DNA from 4 places in the Cupriavidus sp. FW305-3-2-15-C-LB2 genome. Region 1 is predicted to be linked to each of the others. Evidence: predicted binding sites of a transcription regulator. Region 1 holds the regulator's gene; each other region holds the start of a gene.
What was found. Region 1 encodes FNR, which switches genes on or off when oxygen is low (the NO sensors DNR and NnrR bind a similar motif). Its sites were predicted from a motif close to TTGATNNNNATCAA; they were not measured.
Positions count from the first base shown of each region.

Region 2: AC3WRR_RS07885 (OmpW/AlkL family protein) is a predicted target of FNR. The motif match lies at 2,726-2,739, and genes of this name have one in related genera.
Region 3: AC3WRR_RS21240 (universal stress protein) is a predicted target of FNR. The motif match lies at 2,340-2,353, and genes of this name have one in related genera.
Region 4: AC3WRR_RS15990 (MBL fold metallo-hydrolase RNA specificity domain-containing protein) is a predicted target of FNR. The motif match lies at 2,350-2,363, and genes of this name have one in related genera.

Region 1 is NZ_JBYSZW010000059.1:10,058-15,755, reverse strand. It holds gene ccoP (cytochrome-c oxidase, cbb3-type subunit III) at 1-253, shown strand, start outside; gene ccoG (cytochrome c oxidase accessory protein CcoG) at 303-1,790, shown strand; gene AC3WRR_RS30460 (membrane protein) at 1,820-2,029, shown strand; gene AC3WRR_RS30455 (hypothetical protein) at 2,026-2,271, shown strand; gene fnr (fumarate/nitrate reduction transcriptional regulator Fnr) at 2,335-3,060, opposite strand; gene AC3WRR_RS30445 (sulfite exporter TauE/SafE family protein) at 3,139-3,897, shown strand; gene scpB (SMC-Scp complex subunit ScpB) at 4,466-5,320, shown strand; gene rluB (23S rRNA pseudouridine(2605) synthase RluB) at 5,326-5,698, shown strand, end outside.
Region 2 is NZ_JBYSZW010000007.1:96,320-102,017, forward strand. It holds gene AC3WRR_RS07875 (GNAT family N-acetyltransferase) at 1-265, opposite strand, end outside; gene AC3WRR_RS07880 (AMP nucleosidase) at 453-1,940, shown strand; gene AC3WRR_RS07885 (OmpW/AlkL family protein) at 2,018-2,662, opposite strand; gene leuA (2-isopropylmalate synthase) at 3,008-4,705, opposite strand; gene AC3WRR_RS07895 (hypothetical protein) at 5,297-5,698, shown strand, end outside.
Region 3 is NZ_JBYSZW010000030.1:67,654-73,351, forward strand. It holds gene AC3WRR_RS21230 (potassium channel family protein) at 1-18, shown strand, start outside; gene nhaA (Na+/H+ antiporter NhaA) at 218-1,630, opposite strand; gene AC3WRR_RS21240 (universal stress protein) at 1,847-2,287, opposite strand; gene AC3WRR_RS21245 (helix-turn-helix domain-containing protein) at 2,801-3,415, opposite strand; gene AC3WRR_RS21250 (acyl-CoA dehydrogenase family protein) at 3,551-4,705, opposite strand; gene AC3WRR_RS21255 (iron-containing alcohol dehydrogenase) at 4,912-5,698, opposite strand, start outside.
Region 4 is NZ_JBYSZW010000019.1:64,181-69,878, reverse strand. It holds gene AC3WRR_RS15995 (universal stress protein) at 7-837, opposite strand; gene AC3WRR_RS15990 (MBL fold metallo-hydrolase RNA specificity domain-containing protein) at 897-2,255, opposite strand; gene AC3WRR_RS15985 (cation-translocating P-type ATPase) at 2,480-5,194, shown strand; gene AC3WRR_RS15980 (hypothetical protein) at 5,323-5,634, shown strand; gene AC3WRR_RS15975 (hypothetical protein) at 5,631-5,698, shown strand, end outside.

The sequences.
Region 1 (5,698 bases):
GGGCGCCTTCAAGACGACCTGCGTGGCATGCCACGGCGCCGGCGGCAAGGGCAACCAGGCGCTCGGCGCGCCCAACCTGGCGGACAACGTCTGGCTGTATGGCAGCTCGGAAGGCAGTATCGTCGACGCAATCCTGAAGGGCCATAACAACCACATGCCTGCGCATGAGGAGATCCTGACGCCTGAACGCATCCGGATGCTGACGGCCTATGTCTGGGGTCTGTCCAATACTGGGGGCGGAGCCGGGCAATGACCGACGACTCATGTGAGCGGGCGCTGGCAGCTCGCGGGAGAGCATGCCCATGAACGCACCCGGGACCGAAGAAATGGCCCGGGCGGCCCCCCAGCAAACGTGGGACCTGCAACGGTCGGCCGCTGCGCCGGGCGAGACCTCTGACGAAACGCTCTACGAGGTCCGCCGCAAGATCTACCCGCGCTCGGTGACGGGCGCATTCTCCAGCTGGCGGGTCTGGCTGGTGATCCTGACCCAGCTGATCTACTACGGCACGCCCTGGCTCCAATGGAATGGCCGCCAGGCCGTGCTGTTTGACCTTGGCGAGCGCAAGTTCTACATCTTCGGGCTGGTGCTGTGGCCGCAGGACGTCATCTACCTGGCGGTGCTGCTGGTCATCTCGGCGCTGGCGCTGTTCCTGTTCACGGCGATCGCGGGGCGGCTGTTCTGCGGCTATGCCTGTCCGCAGACGGTCTACACCGAGATCTTCATGTGGATCGAGCGGCGGGTCGAAGGCGACCGCATCGCCCGCATCCGGCTCGATGGCGATCCGTGGAGCCTGCGCAAGTTCCGTCTCAAGGCGACCAAGCACTTCCTGTGGGTGCTGATTGCGCTCTGGACCGGCTTTACCTTCATCGGCTATTTCGCACCGATCCGCGAACTGGGCGGCGAGGTGCTCAGCCTGTCGCTGGGGCCGTGGCAGTCGTTCTGGATGCTGTTCTACGCGTTCGCCACCTGGGGCAATGCGGGCTTCATGCGCGAGCAGGTGTGCAAGTACATGTGCCCGTATGCGCGTTTCCAGAGCGTGATGGTGGATCGCGATACCTATGTCGTGACCTACGACGTCGGCCGCGGCGAGCCGCGCGGAAGCCGGTCGCGCAAGACCGACCACCACAAGGCGGGGCTTGGCGACTGCGTCAACTGCAGCATCTGCGTGCAGGTGTGCCCGACGGGCATCGATATCCGCGACGGCCTGCAGTACGAGTGCATCGGCTGCGGCGCCTGCATCGACGCCTGCGACCAGGTCATGGACAAGATGGAATATCCGCGCGGCCTGATCCGGTACACCTCGGAAAACGCGATGCGCAAGGGCTTGTCCGCGGCGGCATCACGCAAGCGCCTGCTGCGCCCGCGCGTGGTCATTTATTCCGTGATCTGGGTGGCGTTGCTGGCCGGGTTCATGGCTTCGATCGCGCTGCGCACGCCGCTGAAGGTCGACATCATCCGCGACCGTGGTGCGCTCGGCCGTGAAGTGGAAGGCCGCTGGATCGAGAATGTCTATCGCCTGCAGCTGATCAACACCACCGAAGCGCCGATGCAGATCAGCGTGCGCGCCGACAGCGACGAACTGAAGAACCTGACCGTGGAATACGACAAGCAGGCCGAATCGCTGGCGCCGACGTCCAACCGGTTGCTGCCGATCCGGATCCGCGTGCCGATCGAGGCCGCGGCGCAGGGCACGCACAAGATCAACGTGACGGTGACGAGCGAAGGCACGGAGCGGGGGCATGCCGAAATCCGGCAATCCACCAGTTTCATCGTGCCGCGCGATTTGTGAAGCTAGGTCGTCAAGATGAAGGGGGCAAGATGAGTCAGCAAGGCAATCCGTGGTGGAAGGAGCCGTGGCCGTGGCTGTTGATGAGCGGCCCGCTGGTGGCGATGGTGGCGTGTGGCGTGACGATCTGGCTGGCATCCACGCATCCGGACATGCCGGTGCAGGGTGCAACGCGCCATGGCCTGGTGGTCGAGAAGGCCGACGCCGCGCCGCCCAAGGCTGCCGCTGTGAGGCAGCCATGAGGTTGCGCTGGCTGATGTGGGTACTCTGGCCGGCGTTCCTGATGGCCGGGTTCGCGACCGCGACGGTGTTTTCGGTGGTGGATCCCGGTGACCTGAACTTCTTCGGCCAGCCGATCGAAGCGTCCCGCGAATCGGTCTACACCGTTGGTTTCCTGATGGCCTGGGTGTTCTGCGCGTTGTCCAGCGGACTGACGCTCTACACCATGCCGTCGCGGCTCAGCGATACCGACGAACTGGAATAAGCGGATCGGTGTGAGGTCTGCGCTGCCATGTCCGCATGCGGTACCTGGCAGCGCCTTGGCCGCTTAGCAGGAGCGGCTGTAGAGCTGCTTGATGCCGTCGATGTCCACGAGCTTGACGTGGCGCTGGCGAATCTGGATCAGGCCGGCTTCGGCAAAGCGGGAGAACAGGCGGCTGACGGTTTCGAGCTTCAGGCCCAGGTAGCTGCCGATCTCTTCGCGGCTCATGCGCATCACGAACTCGGACGCCGAATAGCCGCGTGCCGACAGGCGCTCAGAGAGGTTGATCAGGAAGGCGGCAAGCCGTTCCTCGGCGCGCATCGAGCCCAGCGTGACCAGCATCAGTTGGTCATGCGTGATTTCCTTGCCCATCAGGCGCAGGAACTGCTGCTGCAGCGACGGCAGGTCTGCCGACAGGGACTGCAACTCGCTCATGCGGACCACGCAGACTTCGGTGTCCTCCAGCGCGGCGGCATCGGAGGCATGCTGCATCTCGCCCAGCCCGTCGAGACCGACAATTTCGCCGGGCAGGTGGAAGCCGGTAATCTGCGAGCGGCCGTCTTCAGTGGTGACGTGGGTCTTGAGCGTGCCAAAGCGCACGGCATAGACCGCGGTGAGTGGATCGCCCATGCGATACAGGGTTTCACCCTTGTGCACACGGATGCGTTCCTGAACCAGCGTGTCCATCTTGGCGAGGTCTTGCTGCGACATGCCGACCGGAAGGCACAGCTGCCCCATCGCACAGGTGGAGCAGCGTGGTGACATCTCGGTAATGGGAATGGAGGTGAGCAATTGGAACCTGCTAGAAATGGCAGCGAGGGCGCGATAACGGCATTTTACCGTGCGATGTGATGTGGTAGGGAGTGAGAATTGACACTTGGCGTACTGATCAGCGTTTTTCTGCTGGCTTTGCTGGGCGGGGTCCACTGCGCCGCCATGTGCGGCGGCGTGGCGCTGGCCGTGGAGCAGCGTCACGGCGCGGCGGCGACGATCAGTCTGGTGCCCAGCCGTGCCGCCTGGCTCGGCGAGTTGCTGATAATGCACCTGGGCCGGATCTCGACCTATATGCTGCTTGGGGCCGCGCTAGGCGCGGTCGGTGCTTCGGCGTGGAAACAGGACTATCTGCCGGTGCAGCGCTGGCTGTTCGGCGCGGGCAGCGTCATGCTGCTGTGGTCGGGCTGGCGGTTGCTGCGCGGCAACACGTTTACCGTCGACTGGCTGGAGCGGCTGGCGTCGCGTGCCAGCGCAGCGGTGGCGCGCCGGCTGGGTGGCGTGGCACGCGGCATGCCGTCCTTTGTGCGCGCACGCGGCGGCCTGGCGCGGCGATACGGCGTGGGCCTGGCGTGGGGGCTGGTGCCGTGCGGCATGGTCTATGGGGCGCTCACGCTCGCGCTGCTGGCGGGCAATGCGGCGTCCGGCGCACTCGTGATGGGCGTGTTCGGGCTCGGCACACTGCCTAACCTGCTGGTGCTCTCCGGCCTGTCAGGCTATTTGCGTACGCTGTCGCGACGTCCCGGCGTGCGCCTGGGGGCCGGCCTGGCGGTAATGGCGTTCGGCGGCCTTGGCATTGCGCGAGCGGTGCTGTTGCCACATTCGCTGGCCGAGCATGGATTCTGCCTGGTGTTCTGAGGCGCCGGCGCTGCGCGGGCAACGGATGATGGTTGCAGGCGGGGGCGGGAATGCCATACAATCGCCAACATTGCGGTATCGCGCGGTGTCTTGTGAGCCGCGGTAAGCAGCGGGCGAGCAGCGCCAGGCGGCCTTCATACCAGAAGGTGAGTTCAGGGCAGGGGAAGCGGAAGGTTTTCGATGCCCGTCCCGTCCCCACAGTCCATCCGGTTCAAAAGATCTGGTTCAAAAGTCCGGCTGGCACTGCGGTGTTGGCGATGCCGGCCTTGCTCCCGATACCCGTTTTTCTTGCGTCCGAGGCCTTCAGTTCGCTGACAGCGACGTCCGGTATGTGCGGACGCGCTACGCAAGAGGTTCGCTGGCTGGCCCATAACCGCATGCGAACGATCTCCTGCCGGAACGCCCGGCAACTCGATGCAAAGATAGGGAAGTGCACGGCTTGGATGCAGCAGGTATCCGGCTAGCTGCGCAATGAGATGGCGGTGGCTTTCGCACCGCTGTATCCAAAATCTCCGGTGCCCCGGATCCGTCCGGGAGCAGGTGCAAAGACAGGCTGCACACCATCAACATGAATACCCAAGAGGCGAAGATCGTCCTCGAGACGGCGCTGATCTGCGCGCAGGAACCGTTGCGCGTCAATGATCTGCGGCGGCTGTTTGACGACGACGTCGGCGCAGACACCATCCGCGTGCTGCTTGATGAACTGCGCCAGGACTGGCGGCCGCGCGGCGTGGAACTGGTGGCCCTGGCCAGCGGCTGGCGCTTCCAGAGCCGGCCGGAAATGCGTGAATACCTGGATCGGCTGAATCCAGAAAAGCCGCCAAAATATTCGCGCGCGGTGATGGAAACACTGGCGATCATTGCCTACCGGCAGCCGGTGACCCGCGGCGATATCGAGGAAATCCGCGGCGTGACGGTCAGCACGGAAGTCATCAAGAAGCTTGAGGACCGCAGCTGGATCGAGGTGATCGGACACCGCGACGTGCCGGGCAGGCCGGCGCTGTATGCGACCACCAAGGCGTTCCTGGACGATCTTGGCCTGCGTACGCTGGATGAGCTGCCGCCGCTGGAAGATGCCCAGGCGCAGGCGCAGGCAACCCTGCTGGAACAGCAGGCCATCAATTTTGAAGACCTGGCTGCAAACAAGGCGGCCAGCGCCGACGAAGAGGCTTTTGCCAACCCCGCCGCGCATGCGGCGGATGTGGCTGAAGCATCCGTCGCAAACGAAGCCGAGACGACCGGCCCGGTCGACCAAGGCGCCAATGGCTTTGACGCGCAACCGCTGCAAGCTGCAGCCGACGATGCCGCCGAGGCCGCTTCCACCGAACCAGCCGCACCCAATCCGGACGGGGCGCGGGGCGATTTGCCGGACAACGGCACCCCGCCGCACCCGAGCGAGCACGACGAGCGCGTGCCGAACTGAACAACATGCAACATCCGATAGTGAATATCTTGTCTGATTCCGTTGAGCAAGACACCCGCAATGCGGGCGCACCCTCCGACACCGGCGCCGCAGAACCCGGATCGGGCAGCGAAGCCGCGCCCCGCCGCAAGGGGCTGCGCCGCGGGCTGAGGAACCTGGTCGCATCGCGCCGCCAGGCACAGGACCGCGGCGAGGGCGCCGAAGGCGCCGGCGGCCAGGCCGATGCCGGTGAAGCGGGCGCCGCACAGGCGGCGGGCGGTGCGCGCGGTGGCCAGCGTGGCCGCGGCAAGCGCAAGACGGGGCAGGGCGAGGGTGGCCAGGGTAGCCAGGGCGGCCAGGGCACCAGCAAGGCAGAAAAGGTCGACCGTGCGGCCAGGG
Region 2 (5,698 bases), on a different contig from region 1:
GCCGCACCAGGGCGCGGCCGATGCCGCGCCGGCGGTGGCTGGGCGCGACGGCAACCATCGACAGGAAGCCGTCGCAGACGTCGTCGCACAGTGCGCGGGCAAAGCCGACGATCTCGCCGTGCTCCACCGCCACGACCACCCGTTGGGAGTTGGCCACCAGCCGTGCGAATTTCTCCGGGCCGCCCACCCGGTGGGCCCAGCCGTTGGCGATCAGTAGTTGTCTGGCTGCCTCGATGTCGTCAGGCAACAGGTTACGGATTTCCATCGGCGGCTCTCCCAGTAAAGCGTGTACGGCCCCTCGCCGCCCCCTGCCACGAGGGGCGCCGCGAGTCGAGAACGGCACGGGAACCCGTGCCGCGCAATTGGCGGAGTGTAGCGAGCGGGCGCGGGCGCGTCAATTTGGCTTCCGGCGGGGTCGGGTGCTGCTCACGCCGGCGCGCCGGCGCGGTATCATGGCCTCCATGAACGCCCCCGTCTTTTCCTCCGCACATCCGGCCGATCAGCTTGCCGAGTTCACCGACGCGGATGCGGCGATCGCGCGCATCCGCGACATCTACGAAGCTTCTGTCGGCGCCGTGCGCGCGCGCTTCGATGCCTTCGCCAGCGGCAAGCCGCTGCCCTCGGCCGCGCATGCGTGCTATCCGTACCTGGGCATCTCGGTCAATATCGAGACCATGGTCACCGACAGCCGGCCGTCATGGGGCACGGTGGCCTACCCGGGCGTGTATGGCACCACCGTGACCCGCCCCGACCTGCTGGCGGACTACTACCGCGACCAGATCGAGCGGCTGATGCGCTATCACCGCGTGCCTGTGGTGGTAGGGCTGAGCCGGCGCCCGATCCCGCTGCCGTTCGTGATCGAGGCTTCGACCACCGACATCAGCTACACCCAGGCGCGCGAGCTGGAGGCATCGTTCGTGCTGCCCGAGCTGAGCCGCATCGACGACGGCATCGCCAACGGCACCTATGAGCCGATCCCGGGCGAGGCCTGGCCGCTGTCGCTGTTCCCGGCCGAGCGCGTGGACCTGGCCCTGCAGCGGCTGTACCACTACACCGGCACGGCACCGCAGCATTTCCAGCGCTTCGTGCTGTTCACCAACTACCAGCGCTATGTCGACGAGTTTGTCGAGCTGGGCCGGGGCCTGATGGCCAGCAGCGACGGCGGCGGCTACACCCGCTTTGTCGAACCCGGCGACGTGATGCAGGAACTGGGCGGCGCGGAACCCGACGACGCCTCGCGCCCGCGCGCGCTGCCGCAGATGCCGGCCTATCACCTGGTGCGCGAAGACAAGCTGGGGGTGACGCTGGTCAATATCGGCGTGGGACCGTCCAACGCCAAGACCATGACCGACCACCTGGCCGTGCTGCGCCCGCATTGCTGGCTGATGGTGGGCCACTGCGGCGGCTTGCGCCGCTCGCAGCAGCTCGGCGACTACGTGCTGGCGCACGCCTATGTGCGCGACGACCACGTGCTCGACCACGACTTGCCGCCGTGGGTGCCGGTGCCGCCAATCGCCGAGATCCAGGTGGCCTTGCAGGAGGCCGTTGCGCGCGTGACCGGGCTGTCCGGCAACGAGATGAAGACCCGCATGCGCACCGGCACGGTGGTCTCGACCGACGACCGCAACTGGGAGCTCAAGTCCAAGTCGCTGTATGCGCGCTTCAACCAGTCGCGCGCGATTGCCATCGATATGGAAAGCGCGGCGGTGGCGGCCAACGGCTTCCGGCTGCGCGTGCCCTATGGCACCTTGCTATGCGTGTCGGACAAGCCGCTGCATGGCGAGCTCAAGCTGCGCGGCATGGCCAACGCCTTCTATCGCCAGCGTGTCAGCCAGCATATGACCATCGGGCTGGAGGCGATCCGCATCCTGCGTGAGAACGGGGTGGAGCAGCTGCATTCGCGCAAGCTGCGCAGTTTCGACGAGCCGGCGTTCCGGTAGGTCGGCACCCGCGCTCATCCGGAAAAGCAGAAGGCCGGCGCCTGATTGGCGCCGGCCTTTTGCATGGCACTGCAGGATCAGAAGCGGTAACCCACCCCCATGCTGAACAGCCACGGATCCAGGTTCACCTTGGATACCTTGACATCCCCCGCCTTCACATCGCTCGACAGCCAGATCTTCTTGATGTCGGCGTTGAGAAACCAGTTTTTGGTCAGCTTGTAGTCCATGCCGATCTGCAGCGCGGGACCGACGCTCCAGCTATCGAGCTGCAGCGAGTTGTTGGCGATGTCCGCGCCCCAGATGCGGGTGAAGTTCAGGCCCGCGCCGATATACGGGCGGAAGGTGCCGTTGGGGATGAAGTGGTACTGCACCAGCAGCGTCGGCGGCAGATGCTTGAAGGTGCCGACCTTGTTGCCGTCCAGGTAGACGTCCTGCTTCTGCGGCACTGTCAGCACCAGTTCGGCGGCGATGTTCGGCGTGAAGAAGTAGGTGACGTCGAACTCGGGAATCCACTTGTTGTTGACCGTGATGCGGTCCGACGGGCCGACGCCGCCGACGGGGTCGGAGCTGTTGGCCATGTCGAGATAGGTGCCGCGCAGGCGCACCATCCAGTTGCCCTGGGCATCGTCCGCGGCGGCGGCAGGGGTGGCGAAGGCGCCGAGCATGGCGCAGGCGGCGATGGCGGAACAGGTGACCCGGGTGCGGAGAGAGAGTGTTTTCATGAGGTTCTGCTTGGTCTGGTATCAAATCCGGACCCAGTTTGGCCGAGCAGGCCGGGTTGGGCTTTGACCCAAGACAAGTAGAAGGGAACGTGGGCTGGCTGCGTCGCGCAGGCGCTACAGCGAGGAAGGCGCCGTGGTGTGCCAGCTGCGCCGACGCTTCTAAACACATGCGGAATTATTCGTGGCGCGGTGCGATGCTGCCCCTTACGCTGTGCGAAAGATCCGAGCACGCATGCAGCGTGTGCGGATCGGCACCGAGCATGTCGTGGGCGTCCGCAAGGGCGTCTTTCCGGGTGTGCCCCGTGGGGGCGGGGCACACCGGTTTTCTTGCGGCGGCTTGCGGTGTCAGGCGTCGGCGGCCTCGGCGGACTGCGGGGCCTGCGCCGCGCCAAAGCCGGCCTGCAGGTGCCGGTTCACGCCCGAGATCACCGCGCGCAGCGATGCCGTGACCAGGTTGGCGTCGATGCCGGCGCCGAACCCTGTCGGCGAATCGCCCACGCGCACTTCCACGTAGCAGGCCGCGCGTGCATCCGCGCCGACGGTCATCGCATGCTCGTGGTAATCCATCACGCGTACCGGCAAGTCCAGCGCATTGACGAAGGCATCGATGGGCCCGTTGCCGGTGCCGCGCACGCTGCACGGCTTGCCGTCGCGCACCATCTGCACTTCGATCTCCGTGGCGCCGCCGCTGTCAGACACCAGCTGGTGCGATACATAGCGCAGCGGTGTCTGCTGCGCGAGGTACTCGCGCTGGAACAAACCATGAAGATCATCGGCACTCGCCTCGAGCCCGGTGTCGTCGGTCATGGCCTGCACCGCGCGGCTGAATTCGATCTGCAGGCGGCGCGGCATGTAGATGCCATGCACCTGCTCCAGCAGGTAGGCCATGCCGCCCTTGCCGGACTGGCTGTTGACGCGGATCACCGCGTCATAGCTGCGGCCCAGGTCGGCCGGGTCGATCGGCAGGTAGGGCACTTCCCAGATGCCGTCCGGCTGCTGCTGTGCAAAGCCCTTGCGGATCGCATCCTGGTGCGAGCCCGAGAACGCGGTGAATACCAGGTCGCCCACATACGGGTGGCGCGGATGCACCGGCAGCTGGTTGCAGTGCTCAACGCACTGGCGCACCGCGTCGATATCGGAGAAGTCCAGCCCGGGTGCCACGCCCTGCGTATAGAGGTTGAGCGCCAGCGTCACCAGGTCGACATTGCCGGTGCGCTCGCCGTTGCCGAACAGGCAGCCTTCGACGCGGTCCGCGCCCGCCATCAGCGCCAGCTCCGCGGCGGCCACCGCGGTGCCGCGGTCGTTGTGCGGGTGCACTGACAGCGCGATGTGTTCGCGCCGTGCCAGGCGGCGGTGCATCCATTCGACCTGGTCGGCGAACACGTTGGGCGTGCTGCATTCGACCGTGGTTGGCAGGTTCAGGATCATTGGCCGGTCCGGGCCGGCCTGCCAGGCGGCAGAGACGGCGTCGCTGACTTCCAGCGAGAAGTCGAGCTCGGCCAGGCTGAAAGTCTCGGGCGAATATTCATAGGCCCATGCCGTGCCAGGCATGGCATCGGTCAGCGACCTGATCAGGCGCGTGCCCGAGACCGCGACCTCCTTGATCTCTTCACGCGAGGCATTGAAGACGATGCGCCGCCAGGCTGGCGCGATCGGGTTGTACAGGTGCACCGTGGCCCGCGCTGCGCCGCGCACGGACTCGACGGTGCGGCGGATCAGGTCTTCGCGCGATTGCGTCAGCACCACGATGTTGACGTCTTCGGGGATGCGCTGCTCGTCGATCAGCATGCGCACGAAGTCGAAATCGGTCTGCGAGGCGGCGGGGAACGCCACTTCGATTTCCTTCAGGCCGATTTTCACCAGCTGCTCGAAGAAGCGCAGCTTGCGCGCCGGGTTCATCGGCTCGATCAGGGCCTGGTTGCCGTCGCGCAGGTCGGTGCTCATCCAGCGCGGTGCGCGCGTGATGGTGCGGGCGGGCCAGGTGCGGTCAGGGATGTCGACGGTGGCGGCGGGGTGGTACTTGGTGGCGGGATTGCTGAGCATACGGGGTCTCCTTCCTCGCTAAGGGAAGTAAAGGAAAAACGGAAGAAACGGTGGCGAAAGGCTGCCGAACTGCCACGGGGCACTAGGCCCGGCAACCGGTCGATAGGCTTAGCAGTAGCGAGGAAGCGCGCAGGGCGCGGCCCGATGCCAGGGCAGCCAGCACGCGCGCGCGGGCAGCGATGCGGGACGCATCGGCAGCCTGGCTGAGTGTGCTGGTGTAACGGTTCATCGTGCCTGGAGGAGGAGGGCCGGGGCCGCTCGTGGTTGGTGCGCATCCGGCAGGAGCCGGATGACTGGCAAAGGTTAGTCGACAAGGCCGGCCCCGGTCAAGCGTGGGGGAGCGCCGGGTGCGAACGTGGCCCGATCGGGGGACTGCCATGCGCGGGTTGCGCCAAACGGCTGGGGCGAGGTTGCGGCCGGGATCCTGCCGGTCATGTTTGCCTCGCCCGAATGGCGGTGCCGCTGCGCTGAAAGGATGAATCACGCGCATGCTCTGTGCGCTGCGCCTCAGTCCTCTGGCCGGTATTGCGCTGGCACCTTTGTGCCTAGGCTGGTAGCGCGGGAAAAAACACATGACTGGGGGGGAACATCATGAGACTGAGAACGTGGGCATCCTGGCTGGCGGGCGCTGCCATGACCATGCTGCTGGCAGCGTGCGGTGGCGGCGGTGGTTCGAGCACGCCCGCCACGCCAAACGCAGGCGGTTCCACGCCGCTGACCTATACGGTGAAGATGAGCGTGACCTCGGGCGAGGTCGGCGTCGGCCGCACGATCACCATCAGCGCGCTGGCAGTGGACAGCAACGGCATCGACGTCTCCGGCAACACCACCTTCAGCTGGACCAGTACCGACAGCGGCATTGCCACCGTGGAGCCGAGTGCCACCACGCCGGGCAGCGCCGTGGTCAAGGGCATTGCAACCGGGACGACCACCGTCCAGGTGGTGGCGAGCGTCAAGGGCGCCGACAACACCACGGTGCAGCTGCCCGCGCAA
Region 3 (5,698 bases), on a different contig from region 1:
AGTACGGAAAAACAATAGCGGTGCGCACTTGTCATGGCTTGGACTGGTGGCTGATAGGCGCCCATGATTTAGTCCACCCCAACATCACCATACCAGTAGTAGCAGGCTCGCTTGCGCCGCGAGCGCGTCTTACCGTAACGGGCGAATCAACTCCCTGCCTGTCCTAGCGGACATCGATTCTGTAGCAACTTCCCACGCCGATGCACGCGTAGCCCCTTCAGTCGGACGCCGCCGCAGTAGATTCGTCGGCGCGTTCCATGCTCGGTCTTCGGCCCCTGGCATAAATGAAACCCCAGGTCAGCCCTATGGTGGCAGCTATCGCCGATGCCAAGAGCACGCCAAGCTTGGCAGCCCCAAGTAGGTTGACATCCTCGAACGCAAGCGTGGCGATGAATATCGACATCGTGAAGCCGATGCCGGCCAGTAGTCCAACCAGGCATACGCCGCGCCAGGTCACGTCGGGCGGCAACTGGCACCAGCCCAGGCGTACGGCCAGCCAGCTGACCGACACGATGCCGAGAGGTTTGCCTACGACCAGTGCAAGGACAACACCAAACATCGCGCCTAGCGATCCGCCGCTAGTGAGATCGACGCCATCAATGCTCACTCCGGCATTTGCCAAGGCAAAGAGCGGCATGACAAGGTAGGCGACCCAAGGGTGAAGCGCCATCTGTACACGGATCACGGGCGGTAGTAGCTCCCGCTGGGCGTGACGCAGTTGCTTAAGCGGTGCCGCGATGTGTTCTGGTTTAGGTGTCCGAGCGGTCGCGCGAGCGCGCAGATCAAGGAGCGCACGCATGGCCACATCCAAAGGCCGTTCTCGCGTGCGACCGGGCAGTACCGGCGTCATCATGCCAAGCACGACGCCAGCGAGCGTCGGGTGGGCACCGGTCTTCAGCATTCCCAGCCACAGAATGGCCCCCGGTACGACGTAAGCATAGGCGGTTCCGACGCCGATCCATTGCAGCCCCAGGACCATTAGAATACCTGTACCTGCAACAAGAAGCCCCCCATAGTCCAACCCGCCCGAGAAGGCCACTGCGATAATCAGGACCGCGACAATGTCGTCGATGATCGCCAGCGCGAGCAGGAACACTCGAACGTTGCCGGGTATGGATTTGCCGAGTAACGCGAGCACCCCGACGGCGAACGCGATGTCAGTAGCGGTTGGCACCGCCCAACCCTGGCGCTGGGGCATCTCTGTGTTTATCGCGAGGTAGATCAACGCGGGGACGATCACGCCACCAAGCGCCGCAGCCATTGGCAGGGCCGAAAGGCGCACGTTCGCCAGCGCTCCCTCATGGATTTCGCGCCGGATTTCCATCCCAACGACGAGAAAGAAGATGGTCATCAGGGCGTCGTTGATCCAAAAATGCAGGGATTGCGATACCAGATGGCTACCTATCCCGAATGAGAGCGGGGTATGCCATAGGGCGTGGTAGCTGTGGGAAGCGGGGGAATTCGCCCAAAGCAGCGCGATCCCGGCGGCGGCGAGCAGGACAATGCCGCTAACGGCCTCGATATGAAGAAAATGTTCGAGCGCCGAGAATGCCTTCTCGGCTAAAACTTGAGCACGCGGCAATGGTTGCCGTGGTGGGGGCGGTGGGGGCGGGAGTCGGTCCACAGTCATAGAGCATTTGCGTTGGCGGCCCGACCAACGCATTAACCTGTCTCACTGCGACGTGCAGCGTAGACACCCTATCGGCGATTGTACATGAGCAGCCGACAAGCGACGGCACGACAACATGCGGTCTGTGACGGCAGCCGTCCCCCTGCGCTAGCAGCGGAACCCGCAGACATGCACTGCTGCAGACTCACCTCTATCGCGTGTCACCGTGGCCGCACTTCAGTCATGGCCATGGTGCTTAGGCACCAGCAAGACCGGAACGGGAGAGGAAGCTAACACGCGCGCTGCCACCGACCCGAGGACGGCCGACAGGAAAGCGCCCCGGCCGTGCGTGCCCATGACGATGACGTCGGCTCGGCACGCTAGCACCACGTCTACGATTCGTGGCGCTGGCTCACCAATGCAAGCATGTTCGGTCACCGCACAGTGAGCCGCCTTCAGTAATGGGCGAATTGCCTGGAATGCGTTATCTGCGGCCTCGTTTGCCCACTGATCGATCTGGGGCTTCGAGAAATATGCCTGCGCCCTGCCGCTGATATCGGGAAACGCGTGCACTAGGTGCACTTCCAGCGGGCGCTCAAAGAGACCGGGAGAAACCAGTCTTCTCGCGGCTCTAATGCTGTATGGCGAGCCGTCGCTCGGTAGCACGACAATGGTCATCCCGGCCTCCTATAGCAACGATTCAAGCTTACGTAAGCTCTTCCGCCTGTGATTGATTCACGTCAAAGCAGCACGCTCTCAAACCTGTAACCAGGCAGAACCCGGTGTACCACCCGCGCCGGAGTACGTCGCACACGTACCTGAATGTTACCCCGGCATGGCCCGACTCCTTGCTGTCGATGGAGCGGTCTCCGATCGCTTCGTGCTAGGCACTATCAGCCGCCGTCCGACAATAGAAAAGCTGTCGACAATGTTGACGAGGGCTTCAAGAATGGGTGGGCAATCGCGGCGACGTCCGAAACAATGCGCGCAAACGACGCGAGGTTATCGAAGCCTACTTATTGGTGGTATCGCGTCGGTGCAACGTTCGATGCACTCAAGACTCCTAAAGCGGTAAGTAGAGGATCAGCCGCAGATGGCGGCTCTTTCGTGCGCCGCAATTAGCCTGGTTCGGTGCTCATGGAGCCAGCAGGAAGAAAGTCATGAGTTCGCGCGACGTCCGGGCCCGGCACGTCAGCCAGTAGCGACAAGAAGATCGTTGAAGAGCGCCGGCCGGCGTGAGGCTAGGTCAACTGCACCATGGGCACCGCGCAGCTGTTCAATGTCGTCCCCGGCCAAACGGAACCTGGCCGTTGGCTGCCGGCAAGGCCGGCTCAAACCAGGCGCTGGCCGCCGTCGATGTGCAGCGTCTCGCCGTTCATGAAGTCGTTCTGGATCAGGAACATGACGGCGGGCGGCAGCCTGTTGCATAGGAACGATCTTCTTCAGCGGCAGCCGTGCGCTGAGCTCCGTGACATAGCCGCCGCGGGCGTCGCCGAGCGTGCGGCCCAACAGCGGGGTGTCGGTGGTGCCGGGTGAAAGCGTGTTGAAGCAGCTCGGGATCCCGCTGTTCATCCGCACAACGAGGTCGTTGCGCCTGACCCACGAGGCGAGGGGTTGCGCGAGCGCGCGATGCGCCTGTTGCACGAAGCGGCCGAGGCTGTGCAGTGTGTGCAGCAGGTCAGACGTGCTGGTTTCCGGGAGCGACAGCAGGCGCGCCACCCCGGAGTTGGACAGCTCGCGCTTCTCGCGGGCGAAGATTTCAAAAACCGCCATGGCACGGCCCGCGGCGGGAATCATAGCGGGCATCGAGATTCATCAGAGAATCGGCGACAGGCAGCGCGAGCGCTACTCGCTTTTCCAGCCGTGCCGGTGGCCAGTCCGACCTGCTTACGCAGCCGGCTGGCGCTCCGACGTACAAGCCCTCTGTAGCTTGTAGCGTTCTCATCGCGCGCCGAGGGCGCGGGAAATGATGACCTTCTGGATGTGGCTCGTACCCTCGTAGATCTTGGTCACACGCGCATCCCGGTAGTAGCGTTCAACTGGGAAGTCGGTCAGGTAGCCGTAGCCGCCGTGGATCTGGATGGCGTCCGAGCACACCTTCTCCGCAATCTCGCTGGCGAACAGCTTGGCAATCGACGCCTCCTTGGCGCACGGCACGCCGGCCGCCTGCAGGCGCGCCGCGTGCAGCATGTACTGGGTGGCTACTTCTACCTGCGCGGCCATGTCGGCCAGGTCGAACGCCACACCCTGCAGCTTGATGATGGGACCGCCGTAGGCTTCGCGTTCGTTCGCGTACTGCACGGCCGCCTCAAGCGCGGCGCGCGCCACCCCGCACGCTACCGCCGCGATGCCGATGCGTCCTTCCGACAGCATGCTCATCACCTGCTTGTACCCGCGCCCTTCCTCGCCGAGAAGGTTCTCCACCGGCACGCGATGGTCGTCGAGCTGGATCGCCGCCACGTGCGCCGAGCGCTGGCCCAGCTTCTCCTCAACGCGCGCGACGTTGTAGCCCGGCGCCTTTGGGTCGACGATAAACAGGCTCGGCCCTTTCTTCCCTTCCGGCGTTTCGGTGCTCGCAGCAATGCAGATGCCGGCGCCCGCCTCGCTGCCGTTCGAGATGAATTGCTTGCTGCCGTTCAGCACGTAATGATCGCCCTCGCGGCGGGCGGTAGTGCGGAAGGCGTTGGTGTCGGAACCTGCCTGCGGCTCGGTCAGCAGGCCAGCGACGATGGTTTCGCCCGAGGCCATTCCGGGCAGGTACTTGCGCTTCTGTGCCTCGTTGCCGGCCTGGGCCACCGCGCCGGCGAGGCCATTGTGCACGTGCAGGATGGTGGCAAAGCCGGCGTCGGCCGCGGCGAACTCGGTGATCGCCAGGCAATACTCGACGAAGGTCGCGTTCGAGCCGCCGTATTCCTCGGGAACGTGCATGCCGAGGAATCCCAGTTCGCTGACAGCCTTCAACTCGTTGCGCGGCCAGGCGCCAGTGCGGTCTCGCTCGGCCGCCGTGGCGGCCACCACTTCCTGGGCCACCTTGCGGGCGGCGTCGCGGATCATGATTTCCTGTTCGTTCAGGAGCACTGCGCTGGTATCGCTCATGTCTGTTCTCTCTCGGGTACTGTCAGGGGAAACTGCGGATGGCGGCCTCTGGCCGGCAGGGCAACCGCAGTTGCCTGGCCACTGTGTCGTGTGAGGTTCCGTTCCACCAATCTTAAGCAGGGGACGAGTACTTGCTCCCCTCCCTTTCTTGCAGGGGAACGCGTCCGCCGCGCAGGCCGTACGGGATGCTCAGGGACGCCGCCGGGTCAATATGCCGCTTCGTAGATTGCCAGTGCGTCGGCCTCGGTAACCGGACGCGGATTGTTCGCCAGCAGGCGGGTCTGTAGCATCGCATCGGCCGCCAGGCGCGGCAGGTCGCCGCGTTGCACGCCGACGTCCCGCAGGCGGGCCGGAATGCCCGTTACCTCGATCAGCGTTTCCGTATAGCGGATCAGCATCTCCGCCTTGTCATTCGCATTTCCTGACGCTGCCGGCAGAAGCATCGACGCGAGTTCGGCGTAGTGATCCGCCGCGGCAGGCATGTTGAAGCGCAGCACGTGCGGCAGCACCAGCGCGTTCGACAACCCGTGCGGAACGTGAAAGATGCCGCCGAGCGGGTACGCCAACGCATGCACCGCCGCCACTGGCGCGTTGGCGAAGGCCTGTCCGGCGAACATCGCCCCGAGCAGCATGCCTTCCCTGGCCCTCCGGTCCGCCCCGTCATCGCATGCGGTTAGCAGGTGTCGGGACAGCAAGCGCAACGCTTGCCGGGCCAGCATGTCGGAGACGGGATTCTTAAGGTGGGCAGTGGTATAGGCCTCGATCGCGTGGACCATGGCGTCGATGCCAGTCGCGGCAGTGGCTTCCCGCGGCAGGCCGAGAGTCAGCTCGGCATCGAGAATGGCCAGGTCGGCCAGCAACGTCGGCGAGACCACGCCGGTCTTGGTGGTCTCGCCCGTAGTGACAATGGAGACCGCCGTCACCTCCGACCCCGTCCCGGCCGTGGTTGGCATCTGCACCAGCGGCACGCGGCCGCTGGTGATCTGCCGCACG
Region 4 (5,698 bases), on a different contig from region 1:
CACCCGTCAGTGCGACATGAAGACTGGCAACGATGACTGACGCACCAGGGCGCGGGTGGTGCCACCCAGCACCAGCTCCTTCAGCCTGGAACGGCCATAGCCGCCGGCGACCAGCAGGTCGGCCTGTACCTTGCAGGCAAGTTGCGGCAGAACGTGGTCGGGGTCGCCCTCCCCGACAACCAGATCGGCATTGATGCCATGGCTGGCCAGCCACGCTGTCAGCCGGTTCCCGCTGTCACGGCAGGTCTCTTCGTCAATGGCAGCCGCGCTGACCACCAGGGCGGTAACAGCACTGGCATGCGCGAGCCACGGCAATGCGTCCGCTACTGCCCGCGCGGCCTCTCGACCGCCGTTCCATGCGATGGCGACATGACCACCAAAGCGCGGGCCGGCCGCGCCCGGCACCAGCAGGATGGGCCGTCCGGCATTGAGCATCGCATACTCCGCAACCCCGGCCAGCAGCGCCGGCACATCGGCATCCGCCGACGGCGGTGCGGGAAGGATGAGATCGGCGAAACGCCCCTCGTCGGCAAGCGCCCAACCGGATTCAGCGTCGATAATGATGTGCCGGGTGGGGATGTCCGGCGACACTTGCCTGGTCAGCGTGTCGAGGGTCTCCTTGTGACCGGCAACCAGCTTGTGCAGCTGGCTGGCGGCAAGGGCCGCGTATTGTCCGGCTTCTTCGCCCGCCCCGCGAAACGGCTCCAGGTTTGTTCCAGTCGCAGTCAGCCCGACCACGCTGCCGCCGAATTTCGCGGCAACCCGTGCGGCTGTTTCAATGCGTGCCGACCGGGCAGAATCTTCGCTGAGGTCGACGAGGATGGTTCTGAAGTCCATGACGTGATTCCGGTTTGGCAGACGTAACGAAAGGCGCACATATCAGGCGCCGGCCTGGATCAGTCGAGCGGATAGGAGCGCCGATATTCCGGCATGGTGACCGCCCAGCGCAGGTCGCGCTCGATGTGCTGGCGCAGCGCATCGCTTGCCTGTGGCTCGCCGTGCACGACAAACGTACGCCGCGGCGCCTGGTGAAAGCCGCCGAGCCAGGTCATGAGTTCCGCGGCATCGGCATGTGCGGACAGGTTCTCCACCTGCTCCACCGACGCATGCACGGCGATGTCCTTGCCATGGACGCGGATGTCGCGCCGGCCTGCGGCCAGCGCTGCGCCGCGCGTACCCGCCGCCTGGAAGCCGGAAAGCAGAACGGTGTTGCGAGGGTCCGGGCCGTAGGCGGCAATATGGTGGACCACACGACCACCGGTAGCCATGCCGCTGCCAGCCAGGATGATCTTGGGACTTCGGTCATGGTTCAGCCAGATCGACTGCTCCATGCTCTGCACCGGGGTGGCGAGATTGCAGGCTGCGGCGCACTCTTCGCGGCTGATGCGCAGCTCTTCCGGATGCAGCGAGAAAATCATGGTCGCGTCGATGGCCATCGGGCTGTTGAGGTACACCGGCACGTCGGGGATTCGCTTGAGTTCGCGCAGGCGGTGCAGGCAGTACAGCAGGCTCTGCGTGCGCCCTACCGCAAAAGCGGGGATGATCAAGCTGCCGCCGCGGCCAATCGTCCGGCTGACGATCTCGCCGAGCACATCGAGCGGGTCGTCGTCCGGATGCCGCCGGTCGCCGTAGGTTGACTCCACCAGCAGGTAATCCGCCTGACGCACCATCTCCGGCGCGCGCATGACGATGTCCTGCTGCCGCCCGAGGTCGCCTGAGAAGACGATGCGCTTGCCGTCGACGAACAACGTGACGATAGCCGCGCCGATGATATGTCCGGCCCGGGCAAACTCGGCCTCTACGCCGGGCACTACCTGGAAGCGCTTGCCGAACTGCATCGGCTGGAGCCGCCGCATTGCTCGTGCAGCGTCGGCTGCTGTGTAAAGAGGCAATGCGGGCCGATGACGCGAGAAGCCCTTGCGGTTCGCATAATCGGCGTCTTCTTCCGCCAGGTGGGCGCTGTCTGGCAACAGGATTCCGCACAGCTGCGCGGTGCCCATGGTGCAGTGCACGCTGCCGCGGAAGCCGTTGCGCACCAGCAGGGGCAAATACCCGCTGTGGTCGATGTGGGCATGGGTCAGCACCACGGCGTCGAGCTTGGCCGGATCGAGCGGCAGTGGGTCCCAGTTGCGCAGGCGCAGGGTCTTGTATCCCTGGAACAAGCCACAGTCGACCATGACCTGGTGACGGCCGGTATCGAGCAGGTACTTGGAGCCGGTGACCGTATCGGTCGCGCCGAGGAATTGCAGTTGCATGCTGGTGTCCTTTGACGCTTGCGCAAAGCCGTTGGCCCCGCCACGGGTGCCGCTGGCCGATACAGCCAGTCTAGGAGGGGGAACCGGGTGGTGGTTGATCCGGATCAATCATGCGGAAACGCGAGTACCTACGCTTGAACAGTGTCCGGACCCGCCCGCCGCACGTGGCGTACGCCCAGGGTGTGCACGCGTGGCTCCGCGCCGGGCATACCTTGGGAAACCTCATGCAAAATCGCTCCAGCGCGTTGCAAACGGATCGCCCCCGATCTCACGAAGAACATTCCGGCACCCGGGATCGCGTCGATCCGGGACATGTCCCACCCGGCCTGACCACCGCGCAGGCTAATGCGCGGCTGGCCGAGGTGGGCCGCAATGTGCTGCCTCAGGCGGCCCCTAGGTCGGTGGCCGCGGTGTTTCTGCGCCAGTTCCTCAGTCCGCTTATTTACATTCTCCTGGCCGCGGCAGCGGTGTCGCTCGCGTTGGGTGACCTGAAGGATGCACTGTTCATCGGGGCAGTACTGCTGATTAACGGCGTCATCGGCACCGCACAGGAGCATACGGCCGACAAGGCGGCCGTGGCGCTGCGCAAGATGGAGCAGCCCCGTGCCACGGTGATCCGGGACGGCATCCAGCAGGAGATCGATGCAAGTACGCTGGTACCGGGCGACCTGGTGGTGCTGGAAGCCGGCAACCGAGTGCCGGCCGACCTGGAACTGACCTCCGCCATTGACCTGCAGTGCGATGAATCCCTGCTGACTGGCGAATCGCTGCCGGTGCGCAAGCTCTCAGCATGTGATGCCAGCAACGCCCCAGCGAGCGCCCGCCAGTGCCTGACCTTCGCCGGCACGGTGGTGCTCCGCGGCAGGGGCCACGGCATCGTCGTGGCAACTGGCGCTGCCACGCAAATTGGCCGGATTGCGCGGGAACTGGGCCGCGAATCCATCTCGCAGCCACCTTTGATTCTCAGGCTCCAGCGTTTTTCCCGACTGATCGCGGTGGCGGTAGGCGTGGCTGTGGCGTTGCTGGTGTTGGTGGGTATGCTGCGCGGCATGGCATTGCGCGAACTGTTCATGATGTCGGTCGGACTGGCGGTGAGCGCGATCCCCGAAGGACTGCCCGTCGCCATTTCGGTGGCGCTGGCGATCAGCATGCGGCGGATGGCGAAGGCCCATGTGATCGTGCGCAAAATGCCCGCCGTGGAGTCGCTTGGATCCTGCACCATGATCGCCACCGACAAGACCGGCACCCTGACCATGAACGAGCTTGTCGTCACCGATATCCGGCTTCCCGACGGCACGGCGTTTTGCTGCGACGTCGGACACGATCTGGACAACTGCACGATCCGCGCCGCCGGCACCACCGACCATGACGCGAGAACGCGGGTAGCGGCCCTGCTAAGGGCCGCGGCGCTGCCAAACGAGGCCCAACTATCCAGGGAGCGTGATGGCTGGACTGGCACCGGGGACAGCGTGGACGTGGCGCTGCTGGCCGCAGCGCACAAGGGGGGCACCGTAGCCAATGAGATCCGACAGCGGTACCCCTTGGTGGCCCGTATCCCGTATGAGCCAGACCTGCGGTACGCGGCCTCGTTCCACCGGCACGAAGAGACGATCCGCGTGTTCGTCAAGGGAGCGCCCGAGACTCTGATTGCCATGTGCGACCAGGCGGACGTTCGCGGCCATGCCGTGCCGATCCGGCGCGAAGGACTGCTTCGGGAAAAGGCAGCGCTGGCCGCGCAAGGACTACGCGTGCTGGCGTTCGCAGAAGGCACGATTGATGCAGAGCCGGACGGGTTCTACGGACACGGGCACCTGGTCAACCTGACCTTTCTGGGAATGGCAGGCATGAAGGATCCGGTTCGCCCGGAGGTCCCGGACGCTATCCGACGCTGCTACAGCGCCGGCATCGACGTGGCGATGGTGACTGGCGACGATCCGTTGACAGCCAGCGCAATTGGCGCGCAGGCGGGGCTGCGCTTTACCACGGACCAGGTCGTGACGGGCGAGCAGGTGCGCCAGGCCGAGAGCAAGGGGCCGCACGGACTCGACCAACTGACCCGCCGTGCGCGCATCTACGCCCGCGTCAGTCCGGATCAGAAGCTGTCCATTGTCCTGTCGCTGGCAAGAACCGGCCATTTCGTGGCGGTCACCGGCGACGGCGTCAACGACGCTCCTGCGCTCAAGCACGCACACGTCGGTGTGGCCATGGGCCGAAAGGGAACTGAAGTAGCGAAGGAAAGCGCAGACATAGTCCTCACCGATGACAACTTTGCGTCCATCGTCAACGGCATAAATGAAGGCAGGGTGGCGTACGCGAACATTCGCAAAGTCATCTTCATGGTGGTTTCCACGGGCGCGGCCGAAATGGTTCTGTTTCTGCTGGCGATTCCCCTGGGCCTGCCAATGCCATTGCTGCCGGTGCAGCTGCTGTGGCTCAACCTCGTGACCAATGGCATCCAGGATGTGGCTCTGGCTACCGAGCATGCGGAAGGCGACGAACTGTCATATCCGGCGCGCAAGCCCCGGGAGCCGATCTTTGACCGCGTAATGATCCGCCGCATCTGCTATTCGACTCTTGTCATGGGCGTAGGGGGATTTGCAACTTTCTACTGGCTGCTCGACCGCGGCTATCCCCTAAACGAGGCACGCAACCAATTGCTGCTGCTGTTTGTGCTGTTTGAGAACTTGCAGACGTTTAGTAGCCGCTCAGAGCGCCACTCCGTATTCCGACAGGGGGTCTTCGCCAATCCGATGCTGGTGGTCAGCGTACTGGCTGCCCAGTTACTCCATATCGCTGCCATGTACATACCCGGGCTAAGCGACACGCTCGGTCTCACACCTGTGTCGGCTACGACGTGGGCTGGACTGTTGTCGCTCGCGCTCACATTGACGATTGCAGTGGAGCTGGACAAATGGTGGAGCCGGCGGTGCAAGCTGTAGCGGGAGACCGGTGCTCGCCAACTCAGAATTCCATCACCCCGTTGGCCACGGAGCACAGGCGCCGCTCTTCCCACAGAAGCCAATAGGGCATGGAGGGGACACCGCTTCTATATACGCCAGTGCGCGACATGAAGCTGTCGGCGGTCATCGAGAACTGGGATACCGCATGCTCAGGCAATACGGCCTGGTGTGCGCACACGCACTCGTCCGTGCGCATTGCCCGTTCCGGTAATGCCGCCACGATCGCCGGTTACATGGGCTCAGGACAAACCTCTGACGGCGCGATCCGCGAGTTCGCCACCGAGTACTGCTCCCAGGGGAAGGCGGCTGAATGTATTTGGTATCTCGTTTGCGATGCATCAATGGGACAGTGCGCATGCGAGCTACGCTTCAAAATAGACGGGCGATATTTTGCGCGCCGCAAAGGAGGATTGTCATGACCGCGAAGCTGCAGCGTGGACACGAGGAAAACCTCCAGGCTCCCGTTAGCCACCATCGATCACT